4 regions of the Pseudomonas sp. UTLPPB19802 genome follow, and region 4 is predicted to be linked to each of the others. Evidence: riboswitches for the same ligand, from Rfam matches in the RefSeq annotation. Region 4 holds a riboswitch; each other region holds the start of a gene.
What was found. A riboswitch is a leader RNA that binds a small molecule or an ion and turns the genes downstream of it on or off. The one in region 4 is predicted to bind cobalamin.
Positions count from the first base shown of each region.

Region 1: it holds a riboswitch for cobalamin, as region 4 does, so the genes downstream of both, AC6I6U_RS22380 (ABC transporter substrate-binding protein) here and cobO (cob(I)yrinic acid a,c-diamide adenosyltransferase) in region 4, are expected to answer to the same signal.
Region 2: it holds a riboswitch for cobalamin, as region 4 does, so the genes downstream of both, AC6I6U_RS19545 (CbtB domain-containing protein) here and cobO (cob(I)yrinic acid a,c-diamide adenosyltransferase) in region 4, are expected to answer to the same signal.
Region 3: it holds a riboswitch for cobalamin, as region 4 does, so the genes downstream of both, cobW (cobalamin biosynthesis protein CobW) here and cobO (cob(I)yrinic acid a,c-diamide adenosyltransferase) in region 4, are expected to answer to the same signal.

Region 1 covers NZ_AP048545.1:5,199,298-5,202,933, reverse strand. Annotated here, with positions in the region: gene cynR (transcriptional regulator CynR) at 1-348, shown strand, start outside; gene AC6I6U_RS22390 (DUF3144 domain-containing protein) at 417-713, shown strand; gene AC6I6U_RS22385 (DUF6124 family protein) at 1,241-1,645, opposite strand; cobalamin riboswitch at 2,063-2,264, shown strand; gene AC6I6U_RS22380 (ABC transporter substrate-binding protein) at 2,384-3,394, shown strand; gene AC6I6U_RS22375 (FecCD family ABC transporter permease) at 3,391-3,636, shown strand, end outside.
Region 2 covers NZ_AP048545.1:4,536,923-4,540,558, forward strand. Annotated here, with positions in the region: gene AC6I6U_RS19535 (response regulator) at 1-530, opposite strand, end outside; gene AC6I6U_RS19540 (response regulator) at 783-1,139, shown strand; cobalamin riboswitch at 1,272-1,495, shown strand; gene AC6I6U_RS19545 (CbtB domain-containing protein) at 1,591-1,776, shown strand; gene AC6I6U_RS19550 (CbtA family protein) at 1,787-2,497, shown strand; gene AC6I6U_RS19555 (cobalamin biosynthesis protein) at 2,494-2,919, shown strand; gene cobM (precorrin-4 C(11)-methyltransferase) at 3,039-3,636, shown strand, end outside.
Region 3 covers NZ_AP048545.1:4,092,782-4,096,417, forward strand. Annotated here, with positions in the region: gene AC6I6U_RS18135 (glycosyltransferase) at 1-1,073, opposite strand, end outside; cobalamin riboswitch at 1,166-1,373, shown strand; gene cobW (cobalamin biosynthesis protein CobW) at 1,474-2,541, shown strand; gene cobN (cobaltochelatase subunit CobN) at 2,546-3,636, shown strand, end outside.
Region 4 covers NZ_AP048545.1:6,704,832-6,708,467, forward strand. Annotated here, with positions in the region: gene bluB (5,6-dimethylbenzimidazole synthase) at 1-140, opposite strand, end outside; gene AC6I6U_RS29505 (cobyrinic acid a,c-diamide synthase CobB) at 137-1,525, opposite strand; gene cobO (cob(I)yrinic acid a,c-diamide adenosyltransferase) at 1,522-2,133, opposite strand; cobalamin riboswitch at 2,217-2,436, opposite strand; gene AC6I6U_RS29515 (PQQ-dependent sugar dehydrogenase) at 2,729-3,636, shown strand, end outside.

The DNA.
Region 1 (3,636 bases), 1.5 Mb from region 4:
GTCGGGCTGGAGGCGCTGGATGCGGAGTCGCTGGTGCTGCTCAGTGCCGAGTTCGCCACTCGCGAGCAGATCGATCGCTATTGTCGCCAGCATGGGATTCGTCCGCGGGTGCAGATGGAGGCCAATGCGATTGGGGCGGTGATCGAGGTGGTGCGCAGGACCGGTTTGTCGACCCTGTTGCCGGCGGCGATTACCCTGGCGTATCAGGATCTGGTCGCGGTCGAGCTGGAGCCCCTGCGGCTGCAGCGCACGGCGGTGGTCATGCAACGCAAGGGCGGGTACCAGAGCGCAGCGGCGCGGGCCTTCATTGAGGTGGCCAGGGAAGTTGCCGGCCGGCTGGCGGGTTGAACTGTTCTGGACAGAAGCCGGGAAGGCTGGTCCCATAGGGCGTTTTTATCATCCAGAGATAGCCTGCCATGTCGGATACCATCGATGAATCGTTCTATGACCGTGCGGACGAGCATATCAACCTGGCCAATGAGCAGCTCAAGCAGGTCGAGAATTTTGGCAAGGTCAATGCTTCGATGATGTTTGGTACGACTCGGTTCAATGCCTGGGTCAGTGCGCGCAGCTTCAAGTCGGGGGAGGAGATGGCCGGGGCGCGGGAGGCGATGCTCAAGTATTTTTGTGATCAGTATCGGTTGATGCTTGAGGATAACCTTGATGATCATATCAAGAATTTTGAGCTGTACATGGGGGGGAGGCAGGGCTGAGTTATCGAGGGGCGTTTAACCTGCTGTTTGCCTGTGTGCGATTGCGGTTGTAGGTGTACATATCCGTTTGCGCGGTTGGCTGGGGTAGTGGTTTCGCCCTTACGGCGAGTTACTTTTTTTCAGACGCGAAAAAAAGTAACCAAAAAACGCTTGCCCCTCCATTCGGCCCTCGCTACGCGAGGGTTCCTTCGTTCCGGTTCTGTTTCGAGAGCACGCCGCGATGGGCCATCCATGGCCCAACACGGCTCGCCCGGCTTCCCTGCCGGGCGTCTCTCGAAACAGAACCTCCACTCAGCCTGCTGGGCGGGGCCGGTGGATCAAAAGCAAAGGCAAGATCAAGATCAAAAAGCAAATGCTTCGCAGGCAAGCCCACTCCGATGCCTGCGCCAGGCCCCATTCTGGTGTACGACACAACACCTGTAGGAGCGGGCTTGTCGGGACGCCGCACCGCCGCGAAGAGGCCCGTGAAATCACTAAAAGCCTTCAAGGCACACCCTCCATCCCTCCATTTTGAAGCGCTGCTCACTTCAGGTCGAGGCGGGCAGTGGGGGCGCCGCCAACAGCGAGTCCACGATCGCTCGCGACAGTTCCAGCGATTGCAGCACTCCCCTGAACAGGTCACGGTCAACGTCTTCCAGGCGCGGGCCGATTTCGTCGGCGTTCAGTTCGGCAGTCCGGAGCAGGTCCGAGACATGGGCCAACGCCACCTTGGCCGGGACGCCTGGCTGAATGGCAAAGAGCGCAGGCTTGCTGGCTGAGTCGCTGCCGATGTTGAAGGCGCTTGTGGCGAGGGTATCGAGTGGATCAGGCGGTGGTGGGTCCGAGTTGATCTGGTCCAGGGCGCTGTACATGGCGCTGCGCAGGAAGTCGCTTTTTTCAGTCGGACTTGAAGTGCGGCAGGGTGGTGGGTCGGGCGTGATTTTCTTGGTCATCGGCAAGCTCTTCTTCAGTAACACCTTTGGAAGCGCGCCATCTTTCGTGTCCAAGCGAAAGGGTGGCGAACCGTGCGCAGGTTTGGACAACCGGGGAAGAAGAAACCCGGCACACCCCGAGGAGTGTCCCGCGCACGGTCCGCCATAGAGCGGACACAAAAGTGCCGTTCGCGCGGCATTGTGCGACTTCTTCTTCCAAAAAAAAACGGGTGTCCAAGCCCGGTTGCTGAATTGGCAGCAACGCGAAAACATTAGGCTTCGTGATCAAGTGAATCAACGGGAAATCTGTAGGAAAAATCCGCTAAAAGTCCTGAATTATTCTCGAATCGGTCGAGAAATGAGCGCTGTAGAACGTTGTGGCAGTGGCCCGCAGCTGATGAGAGCGGTTCTTATGCGTTCCCAACGGCAATTTGATGGTCTACCATGCCGCCCGCCGGTTTCCACTCGGAAATAATAGGGAATCCCAGGCCTCCGACCCCGGTTGGCCAAACGGAACTGCCCCCGCAACTGTAGGTGCCGAGCCCGCTCCAACGATGCCACTGGGTCCATGTGATTCGGGAAGGCCGGAGGCGGGCCAGGACGCACCAGTCAGGAGACCTGCCGGCCTACATTTACCAACCGGCGGGGTGTCCGGGATGGCCATCTCCCCTGTGAAGGGCTGCCCCGGACGTCGTGCCAGGGCGGCGATGCCTGTCCATGCGTTCACTTCGTGTTCTGCCCGACAGGAGATCGCTCACCATGCTGCCTCGTTTCGCCACCTTGCTCGCTGGCCTCTCGCTCACCGGCCTGGCCCAGGCTGCCGCCACCCAATACCCGCTCACCGTGGAAAACTGTGGTGTGCCGCAAACCTTCGCGAAGGCTCCCGAGCGCGCGGTCACCATTGGCCAGGCCGGCACCGAGATGCTGTATGCCATGGGGCTGGGCGACAAGCTGGTCGGTACTTCATTGTGGTTCAACAACGTGCTGCCGGAGTTCAAGGTGCAGAACGACAAGGTCGAGCGCCTGGCCGACAACGATCCGAGCTTCGAAGCGGTGGTGGGCAAGCGTCCGCAACTGGTGACGGTGCAGTTCGAGTGGATGGTCGGGCCCCAGGGCGTGGTCGGTACCCGTGAGCAGTTCAACGAACTGAAGATCCCCACCTACCTGCTGCCTTCGGACTGCGAAGGCAAGGACAATCTGGTGGGTGCCGACGGCACCCGGATGCAGCCGTTCAAGGTCGACAGCATCTACAAGAGCGTCAGCCAACTGGCGACGATCTTCGATGTGCAGGATCGTGGTGCGGCGCTCAATGCCGACCTGCAGGCGCGTCTCGACAAGGCGAAGAAGCAGTTGGCCGGCAAGGACCTGTCCAACACCAGCGCGTTGTTCTGGTTCTCCAGCGCCGACCTGGCCATCGATCCCTACGTGGCCGGTCGCCAGGGCGTTGCTGATTTCATGCTGCAGACCCTGGGCGTGCGCAACGTGGTCGAGTCCCACGAAGAGTGGCCGACCGTGGGTTGGGAAACCCTGGCCAAGGCCAACCCGACCTGGCTGATCATCGCCCGCATGGACCGGCGTCGCTTCCCGGCGGACGACTACCGCAAGAAGCTCGAATTCCTGCGCAGCGACCCGGTCGCCAAGAACATGGACGTGGTGAAGAACAACCGCATCATCATCCTCGATGCTGATGCCATGCAGGCCGGAATTCGCCTGTTCCGTGGCCTGGAAACCCTGTCCACCGCCATTGCCACCGGTAAAGCCCCAGAGTGAACACGCGCCTGCTGCCCTACAGCCTGCTGGCCTTGGTCGCCTTGTTCGCGGCCCTGCTGGCTGGGATTGCCATCGGTGAAACCAGCCTGTCGCCGCGCCTGATCTATCAGGTGCTGGCCAACCAGTTGTGGCAGGCCGGCTATCCGGTCGAGCCGATCGACTCGGGCATCGTCTGGAACTACCGGCTGACCCGCACACTGGTCGCTGCCGCCTGCGGTGCTGGGCTGGCGACCTGTGGGGTG
Region 2 (3,636 bases), 2.2 Mb from region 4:
TTGCGCGCCAGGCGCAGCTGCTGCTCGGTCTCGATCGCATTTTCATATTCGCTGCGGATTTCATCGGTCAGGCGCTTGCCACGTCCGGCCTTGACCGCTTCGCGGTAGTCGCCCTTGGAGCGCTGCAGATCGATCATCGACTGCGCATATTCGGTCCAGGAGTCCTGCAAGGCCTCGATACGCCTGAAGCGGTCGACCTGTTGCGGGTTGTCCGCCACCAACTCCTGCAAACCGCGCAACCCGGCAACGATCTTCGGCTTGGCGACTTCATAGGGGTCGAGGAAATGCTCATCGCCGGTGATCAGGAAACCGCGCATGCCGGTTTCCAGGTCGACGGACAGTTTCATCGCCTCGTTGACGTTATTGATCACCCGGTCGGTGTGTTGCACCCACTGGATCACCGACAGCAGATAGGTGATCAGGGAAACGAAGAAGACTGCGCTGAGCACACCCACGCCCAAGGGCAGACTGATGTTGCGACTCAGAAGTTTGCGGAAGCTTTGCTCATCAACCGAAGACGGTGAATTCATTTCGGGCCCCGGAGGAAGTCTTGAAAATTAAGGATTTTGCCGTAATTCTGAGGAAAAGATTCATTTTTCTCACAGCGTAGAAGGCATTTTCCGGCTGTGCACTGCCCAGCATCAACCAGACCCGCTATCCTCAACGCTTATACAGCAGACTTTTTTTGTATAAGAAGCAGAACTTGTGCCGCTCGGCCGCTTACCAATGCAAAGACAGGCAGCCCTGCCTACCCCGCGTTCATTTTCCCGGAAGACCATCCTATGTGTGCAGCCAGTTCCACCATCCTCGTCGTCGAAGACGATGCCATTGTCCGCATGCTGATCGTCGACGTGCTCGAGGAGCTGGAATTCAATGTGCTGGAGGCCAGCGACAGCGACTCGGCCCTGGAAATACTCAACAACCGGGCGACGAGCATCGACCTGCTGATGACCGACGTCGGACTACCGGGCATGGATGGCCGTGACCTGGCAAGGAGCGCACGGCAGGTCCGCCCAGAACTGTCGGTGCTATTCGCCAGCGGCTACGCCGAAAGCATTGAGGTGCCTGCGGGCATGCAGGTGATCGGCAAGCCGTTTTCGATCGACCAACTTAGAAACAAGATAAAAAGCATCATATAACTCCATGTTTTAACTGATATTTATATTTCTAGAATTCACTTTAAGTTGAGCTGCCTGCTGGACATTGCCAAGCCTTCAGCCAGCATCGACGCACCGGTCGACGCGGTTGACGCATCGGCCGACGGCATGTTTTCCTACGCGTCTGTTCTGGGTGCCCTTCACAGGGTGAAACGGGAAACCGGTGCGTCGGCGGATGCTTCATCACGCTTGACCAGTCCGGTGCTGCCCCCGCAACGGTAAGCGAGAGAAGCGTCAGATCCACTGTGCCATTCGGCATGGGAAGGTGATGCTGGAAGGTTCGAGCCAGGCTGGAACCCCTCGCGAGCCCGGAGACCGGCCCGGAAAATCGAATGACAAACCTGCGGTGGGCAGGCGCTGTTGAAACCTCCGGGCCCGACCCGCGAGGTTTTTCTGCGCTTGGCCGCCCGCTGAAAATCCAGAGGGAAGCGCCATGTCCGTTACCACCGCCAGCCATTCCAACGCCGCTACATCGACCCGCAGCCAACGCCTTGTCGCCGCCATCGGTGCCAGCGTACTGGGCGCCCTGCTGGTGTATTTCGCCGGCTTCTCGCACATCGACGCCGTTCACAACGCCGCCCACGACACGCGCCACAGCGCTGCCTTCCCGTGCCACTGAGAACCCGGCCATGATCAAGCGTATTGCCCAAACCGCCGGTTTCAGCGGACTGCTGGCCGCCCTGCTGCTGACCTTGCTGCAAAGTTTCTGGGTCGCGCCGTTGATTCTCCAGGCGGAGACCTATGAAAAAGCCCCCGCCAGCGAGAGCCACGAGCACACCGATACGGCCATGGCCGGCCACAGCCATGAGGGCCACGACGAAGAGGCCTGGGAACCGGAAGATGGCTGGCAGCGCGTGCTGTCCACAACGGGCGGCAACCTGGTGGTGGCGGTCGGTTTCGCCCTGATGCTAGCCGGGCTCTATACCCTGCGTGCGCCCAATCGCGCGTCCCAGGGACTGCTCTGGGGCCTGGCCGGCTACGCAACCTTCTGCCTGGCACCGACCCTCGGACTGCCACCGGAACTGCCCGGCACCGCCGCCGCAGACTTGTTGCAACGGCAAATCTGGTGGGCCAGCACCGCGGCGTCCACCGCCGTGGCTATCGCCCTGGTGGTGTTTGGCCGGCACTGGGCGATCAAGTTGCTGGGCGTGGCGATCGTCGTGGTGCCCCATGTGATCGGCGCTCCCCAACCCGAGGTACATTCCAGCCTGGCGCCGGAAGCACTGGAAGCACAATTCAAGATCGCCTCGCAACTGACCAACGCCGTGTTCTGGCTGGCCCTGGGCCTGATCAGTGCCTGGATGTTCCGCCGCAGACAAGACGGCCAATACCCGGCATGACAACACCCCACACGAAACCAACCCTCGCGGTTGGTTTCGGCTGCCGGCAAGGTTGCGAGGCATCGATCCTGCTGGGGTTGCTGGAAGACGCCCTGCTGGCTCACCGAATCGACCCGGCGAACATCTCGGGCCTGGCCAGCATCGACGGCAAACACAGTGAACCGGGACTGCTTGAGCTGGCCCGGTACCTGAAACTACCACTGGTGTTCTTCAGTGCCGCCGCGCTGCAACCTTACGAGCCACGGCTGACTCATCGTTCCAGCCAGGTATTCGCCCATACCGGCTGCCATGGTATCGCCGAAAGTGCCGCGCTGGCCCTGGCCGAACAGCTGGGCCAGGAACCGGCAAGCCTGCTGATTTCACGACAGAAACACCCTCAGGCCACCTTTGCGCTGGCCTGGACAGGACAAAACCCTCGATAATCACCCTTTCCTGCATGAGCGTTATTCATGTAGGCCCAGACTCCGCACCTGAAAACCATCAGGTGAGTACCGAGTGACTGGCACGCACGACCTTGCGCAAATCCCGCTCAGAGAAGCTTATGACCGTCTATTTCATCGGTGCCGGGCCCGGCGATCCGGAACTCATCACCGTCAAGGGCCAGCGACTGATTCGCCGTTGCCCGGTCATCATCTACGCCGGCTCCCTGGTACCCATGGCAGTGCTGGACGGCCACCGCGCCGACCAGGTGATCAACAGTGCCGAGCTGCACCTGGAACAGATCATCGAGTTGATCAAGACAGCCGACGCCCGCGGACAGGATGTCGCCCGGGTGCACTCCGGGGACCCTTCACTGTACGGTGCCATCGGTGAGCAGATCCGCCATTTGCGTGAACTGGGCATCGGTTATGAAATCATTCCCGGCGTCACGGCTACCGCGGCCTGCGCCGCCCTGCTCGGAGCCGAACTGACGCTGCCGGACATTTCCCAGAGCGTGATCCTGACCCGTTATGCCGACAAGACCGCGATGCCCGCCGGCGAGGAACTGGGCGACCTGGCCCGGCACAAGGCGACCATGGCGATTCACCTGGGAGTCAATCATCTGGCGAAAATCGTCGAGGAACTGACACCCCACTACGGCGCGGACTGCCCGATTGCGGTAATCCATCGCGCCACCTGGCCTGACCAGGACTGGGTGC
Region 3 (3,636 bases), 2.6 Mb from region 4:
GCCAACGGGTCCTGGTACAGCCGGACGGCGGAGCGCGCCAGGGCCTCGGCGCTGGTTTCGATGGCGCCCGGCCAGGGCAAGGCACCCTGCATGGCTTCGGCGCCGATCGGCGTGGTGACATTCGGGGTACCACAGAGCATGGCATCGGCGAGCTTGCCCTTGATTCCGGCGCCGAAACGCAGCGGTGCCAGGCAGATCCGCGCCGCGCTCATCACCTGCAGGGCGTCTTCGGCCCAGTTCTGCACGTGAAAGCCCTGGGCCGGGTTGTGCAGCGCGGTGGCCTTGGGCGGCGTGTAGGCGCCGTAGACATGCAGTTGCGCGCTGGGCAGTTGTTGGCGGATCAGCGGCCAGACGGTGGTTTTCATCCAGAGCACCGCATCCCAGTTCGGTGCGTGGCGGAAGTTGCCGATGCTGAGAAAATGCGCGCGCTCCTCGAAGGCCCGGAACGTGTCCGGCTGGTCGACCATCAACGGGCACCAGTGCAGCAACGCTGGCGGTAGCCGGAACTGCTCGGTCAGCAGGCGGATCTCGACGTCGGAAATCATCAGGCTCAGGTCCGAGCGGTAGATCGCCGCGATTTCCCGCTGGGCCTGGTCGGTGTCGCTCATCTGCTGGAAGACTTCGGGGAGGTCGGGAGCGAACAGCCCGCTGAAGTCATTCGGGTCCTGGTCGACTTTCAGGCGTTCCTTGAGTTGCTGCTGGCGGGCGTCGCGCAGGCTTTGCAGGTCCGAGGTTTCCAGTACGCGGAGGGCACCGGGGCAGTGCTTCTCGACCCGCCAGCCGAACTGCTCCTCCATCATGAACCGGTCGAACAGCACCACATGCGGCTGCAGGGCGCTGATGAAGGTGTCGAAACTGCTGTCGTTGAGCTCGATGGCCTGTTCGTCGATGCCCAGGCTGAGCAGGTCGGCCTTGTGTTCACCGACACTGGCAGGGCTGGCGAAGGTGATGCGCCAGCCGGCCTCGAGGAAGCTTTCGAGAATCTGCATCATGTGCCCGCCGGCCGCCGAGGAGCGAGGTTCGGGCCAGACATAACCGATGACCAGGACGGTGGTGGTGTCGGTGGCACTCATGGGCGGCGATTCCTTGAAACGGGCAGGGCGGGAGAAAGGGGGCGCAATTAAACCACAGCGGCCGTCGAGATTGACCTGCCTGCGCGCACTGCGTAGCCTTGCAGGTTCGAGGTTCTTCGGCGTCTGGTCGAAGCTAAGATGGGAACGCGGCAAGCCGCGGCTGCCCCCGCAACTGTAAGCGGTACGAGTGTCTTGCCTGGCCACTGCCCCTCGGGGTGGGAAGGCGCAAGACCCGGTGATCGAGCGACTGCCGAACACCCGGCCGCAAGCCAGGAGACCTGCCTCGTGACAGAATTTCACTTAAACCGGGCGGGGTGATCCGGTGGCGAACATACCCGCGCCTGTTCCGGGCGGCGGTTCTCGTCCCGCATGCCCGCTATTTTTGCCAAGGGGCATCCCGATGAAAACACTGGCCAAGCTTCCCGTCACCATCGTCACCGGCTTCCTCGGCTCGGGCAAGACCACCTTGCTGCGGCATATGCTGGACAACGCCCAGGGCCGCCGTATCGCAGTGATCGTCAACGAGTTCGGCGAGCTGGGCATCGACGGCGAGATCCTCAAGCAGTGCTCCATCGGGTGCACCGAGGAAGAGGCGGTAGGCCGCGTGTTCGAACTGGCCAACGGCTGCCTGTGCTGCACCGTGCAGGAAGAGTTCTTCCCGGTGATGCGCGAACTGGTGGCGCGTCGCGGCGATCTTGACCACATCCTCATCGAAACCTCTGGCCTGGCGCTGCCCAAGCCGCTGGTCCAGGCTTTCCAGTGGCCGGAAATCCGCAGTGCCTGCACCGTCGATGCGGTGATCACCGTGGTCGACAGCCCGGCAGTGGCCGCCGGCACCTTCGCCGCGTTCCCCGACCAGGTGGACGCCCAGCGCAAGCTCGACCCGAACCTGGATCACGAGTCGCCGCTGCATGAATTGTTCGCCGACCAACTGTCCAGCGCCGACCTGGTGATTCTCAACAAGACCGACCTGATCGCCCCGGAAGACCTGGCCAGGGTCCGTCTGGAAGTGGCCGAGGAACTGCCGCCAGCGGTGAAAGTCATCGAGGCCAGCAGCGGTCGCCTGCCGCTGGACGTCCTGCTGGGTATCGGTGCCGGCTCCGAGGAGCACATTGATGGTCGCCACAGCCACCATGACCACCACCATGACGGCGATGATCATGACGACCACGATCACGACGCCTTTGATTCGATCTCCATCGACCTGCCGCAAGCCGACGAAAGCCTGCTGCTCGATGCCCTGACGCAACTGGTGGTCAAGCACGGCATCCTGCGGGTCAAGGGCTTTGCGGCGATCCCGAACAAGCCGATGCGCCTGCTGATCCAGGGCGTGGGCACCCGTTTCGACAAGCACTTCGACCGCGCCTGGGGCGCCGATGAGCCGCGCGTCACCCGCCTGGTACTGATTGGCCAGGAACTGGATGCAGCCCTGCTCGAATCGACGCTGCGCACCGCGCTGACGGCCTGACCCCATGCATCTGCTCAGGACCCAGCCCGGCGGTTTCGTGTCGGATGACAACATCGCCGACCTTGGACAAACCCCCGCCGAGCTGGTGATCCTGTGCAGCGGCGACTCCAGCCTGGCATTGCTCGCCGAAGCGGCGCAGCAACTGCCGGACGATTATCCGAGCCTGCGCCTGGCCAACCCGATGCAGGTCCAGAATCATGCCTCGGTCGACCTCTATGTCGACCAGGTGCTGCAACACGCCAAGGTGATCCTGCTGTCGTTGCACGGCGGTATCGGCTATTGGCGTTACGGCATCGAGCGTCTGGTGCAACTGGCCGAGCGCGGCGTGACGCTGATCCTGGTGCCGGGCGACGACCGTCCCGACCCGGAACTGAGCGCCCTGGGTAACGTCCCGGCGGCTGAAGCCGAACGGCTCTGGCACTTCCTGCGCCAGGGCGGCCTGGGCAATGCCCTGCAGTTGTTCAATTGCCTGGCCAGCCGCTGGCTGGGGCGTGACTACCCCTGGCAGGCGCCTCGGGCGCTGCCGCGCACGGCGATCTACCACCCGCGCGTGGTCGATGCACAACTGGCTGATTGGCGCAGCAACTGGCAGGCCGACTGGCCGGTGGCGGCGCTGCTGTTCTATCGCTCGCACCTGCAGGCGGCCAACACCGCCTTTGTCGATGTGTTCTGCCAGCGTTTGCAGGCGGCCGGGCTGAACCCGTTGCCGATCGCCGTGGCCAGTCTCAAGGAGCCAGGTTGCCTGGCGGTGGTCGAGGACTGGCTGGACGAGGTGGCGGCGGCGGTGATCCTCAACACCACCGGCTTTGCCCAGTCGACGCCCGAGGCTCCGCACCTGCGACCGTTCCGTCGTGACATCCCGGTGATCCAGGCGATCTGCGCCCAGGACAACGAGCCCGGCTGGCAAGCCAGCGAGCAGGGCCTGGGACCGCGGGACCTGGCGATGCACATTGCCTTGCCGGAGCTGGACGGGCGGATCATCAGCCGGCCCATCAGCTTCAAGGACCTGGCCTGGCGCAGCGAGCGTAGCCAGAGTGACGTGGTCTGCTACCGCGCCCAGCCCGAGCGCATGGACTTCGTCGCCGAGCTGGCGCG
Region 4 (3,636 bases):
GCCTGGTGTGCAGCTTCCAGCAACCGCGCCAACAGCTCTGGCGCCACCGTGCCGCCGGCGAAGTGCCGCATGTCGCGGCGCTCGGCGATGGCGCGGTAGATTGCCTCGCGCTCCTCTAGGGAAAAAACCTTGTCTGTCATTGCCTCTTCGCAGTGGCCCGGCATCCCGGCAAGCCTGCGTCCACATCGAAACCGCCGGCCTTGGCATGATCAGGAGAGCAATCCACCGACTGCGGTGCCAACAGCGCGGCAACCGCCCGGGGATTGGACGGAAAATAGAAATGCACGTAGGAGGCAGTCGTGCGCCCCACACGGTAGACCGCCTCTGCCCCGCGCCCGCCATTGGGGCTCAGCCCACGGGCAATCGGCGTCAGCTCGGTGCTGGTCAACGAGTGGTGATAGGTATGCCCACGCAGCACGCCTTCCGGCAGTTCCACGGTCTGCAAGGCCAGGGCCGCCAGGCGCTTCTGCATCACCGCCTCGCCGGCCAGCAGGCCAAGCAGTTCGGCACGCTGGCCGTCGACGTCGGTCAACGCATCGAGCAGGTAAAGCATGCCGCCGCATTCGGCGAGCAGCGGCTTGCCTGCGGCATGGTGCGCACGGATCGCCGCCAACATCAGCTGGTTCTGCGTCAGTGTCAGATGGTGCAGCTCCGGGTAACCACCCGGCAGGTACAGACTATCGGCGTCCGGCAGCCCGTGATCGTGAATCGGCGAGAAGAAGCTCAGCTCAGCGCCCAATGTCCGCAACAGATCCAGGTTGGCGCCATAGATGAAAGCGAACGCCTCGTCGTGGGCGACCGCGATACGTACTCCGGCCAACAGCGGCTCGATGGAGACGACCTGCGGTGCTGCGAACTCGACCGCCGGCGGCAAGGCGACTTCGCAACTGGCCCCCAGGGCCTCGGCCGCAACATCGAGGCGGCGGTCCAGATCATTCAGTTCGCTGGCCTGGACCAGCCCGAGATGGCGGCTCGGCAGCTCGATCCCGGTCTCGCGGGAGAGTGCGCCATACCAGCGCAGGCCTTCGGTCAGGCTGCCTTCAAGCAATTGCGCATGCCGCGGGGTGCCGACCCGGTTGGCCAACACCCCGGCAAACGGCAGGTCCGCCTGGTAACGCGCCAGGCCCAGGGCCAGGGCACCAAAGGTCTGGGCCATGGCCGTGCCATCGATCACCGCCAGCACCGGCACGCCGAAGTGCCGCGCCAGATCGGCGCTCGACGGCGTTCCATCGAACAGCCCCATGACGCCTTCGATCAGGATCAGGTCAGCCTCGCCCGCCGCCTCCCAGAGCAACCGACGACTTTCCTCGGCACCGACCATCCACAGGTCGAGCTGGTACACCGGCGCACCGCTGGCACGCTCGTGAATCATCGGATCGAGAAAGTCCGGGCCACACTTGAACACCCGGACCTTGCGCCCTTGGTTCCGGTGCAGGCGCGCCAGCGCGGCCGTCACCGTGGTCTTGCCCTGGCCGGAAGCCGGCGCGGCGATCAGCACCGCCGGGCAATGACGCGGCTGACTCATAGTTCGATGCCTTTCTGCGCCTTGATCCCGGCCTGGAACGCGTGCTTGAGCAGGCCCATTTCGGTGACGGTGTCGGCCAGGTCGATCAGTTCCGGCTTGGCACCGCGGCCGGTGACCAGCACATGCTGCATCGGCGGTCGTGCTTGCAAGTCGCTGAGCACCTGGTCCAGATCCAGATAACCGTGCTTGAGGGCGATGTTCAGCTCATCCAGTACCACCAGGCCGATGTCCGGATTGGCGAGCATTTCCCGAGAGACCGCCCACGCAGCTTCGGCGGCCGCGATGTCTCGCTGGCGGTCCTGGGTCTCCCAGGTGAAGCCCTCGCCCATCACGTGAAAGCGCACCTGCTCGGGGAAACGGCGGAAAAACAGCTCCTCTCCCGTGCTGTTGCGGCCCTTGATGAACTGCACCACGCCGCACTGCATGCCGTGGCCCATGGCCCGGGCGAGCATGCCGAAGGCCGAGCTGCTCTTGCCCTTGCCGTTGCCGGTCAGCACCAGCAGCAGGCCGCATTCATTCGGGGCGTTGGCGATACGCTCGTCGATCACCGCCTTCTTGCGCTGCATGCGCGCCAGGTGGCGTTCGTCGCGATCGGGGGATTCGTTCATGGCAGCTCTCCGTTGGGGCTGGATAAGGCAAACGGCGAGCAGACACAGGCACGGCCGAAGCCGTCCAGCATCGCCCGCCGTGACGCTGTGGAATGGATCAGGCCGGTCTCCGGACTCATGAGCGGCGCGAACGCGGGACCGCGCGCCTTCCCGTGCCAGTGGCACAGTGGCAAAAAGCGCAGTCTTGACTCATTTACCGTTGCGGGGGCAGCGCCGGGCTCGCGCCTACCTGAGGGCTCACCGGCTTCCCTGTTTCACCCTGTCGACGGATCGCCACAGAGCACCTGAAACAAACCGCGAAGGTTAGAGGGTTGGGGGGGGAGCGTCAATTGAAGCCGACCGCCAACCTCGGCGAACCGGGACATGAACAGGCGAAATGGGCCAGGTCGGTGCCGACGCCGTGGCGGCCTTGCTCATCGAACCCATCACCGGGGCCCTGGATATCTGGCCCTGCCCAACGAGCTCCGGGAATACCTGTCATGACGGATGACCATTTCCAAGGCGGCCAGGAGCAACTCGCCAAAGGAGGGATTGAACCTGCGTCAATCCACCCCATCTACTGCTGGGCAAATACAAGGATTAATGGAGATTCAACATGTTCCAGCAGAAACACGCCGTGATCATTCTGCTTGCCAGCGGATTGGCTGCTTGTGGCGAAAGTTCCAGCCTGTCTGTGTCCGATGGAACCGGCCCATCGCCCAAGCTCCCGGAACCGAACAAGACCCTGATTCCCACAGTCAACATCGCCCCGGCCGTCGGCTGGCCCGAAGGCACCCGCCCCATGGCTGCCAGCGGAACCCAGGTCAACGCATTCGCCGAAAACCTCGACCATCCACGCTGGCTGTACGTATTGCCCAATGGCGATGTGCTGGTCGCCGAGAGCAATGCCCCCTCCAGACCCGATGACAATCAGGGGCTGCGCGGCTGGATTGCAAACAAGGTCATGGATCGCGCCGGAGCCGGCGTGCCCAGCGCGAATCGCATCACCCTGTTGCGCGATGCCAATCACGATGGGATCGCGGAAACACGCACGACCTTCATCGAAGGCCTGAACTCTCCGTTCGGCATGACATTGGTGGGCAATGACCTGTATGTGGCCGACACCGATGCCCTGCTGCGCTTTCACTACGAAGAGGGCGAAATCGCAATCAAGGCCCAGCCACAGAAGGTCGTCGATCTGCCCGGCGGCACCCTCAACCACCACTGGACCAAAAACGTCATCGCCAGCCGGGACGGCAGCAGGCTCTACGTCACCGTCGGTTCCAACAGCAACGTCGGTGAGAACGGCCTGGACAAGGAACAGGGCCGTGCGGCGATCTGGGAGGTTGACCCGGCGAGCGGCAAGCAGCGGATCTTCGCCTCCGGCTTGCGCAACCCCAATGGCCTGGCCTGGGAACCCCAGAGCGGAGCGCTATGGACGGCGGTCAACGAGCGGGACGCGATTGGCAGTGACTTGGTACCGGACTACATCACCTCGGTGAAGGACGGTGCTTTCTATGGCTG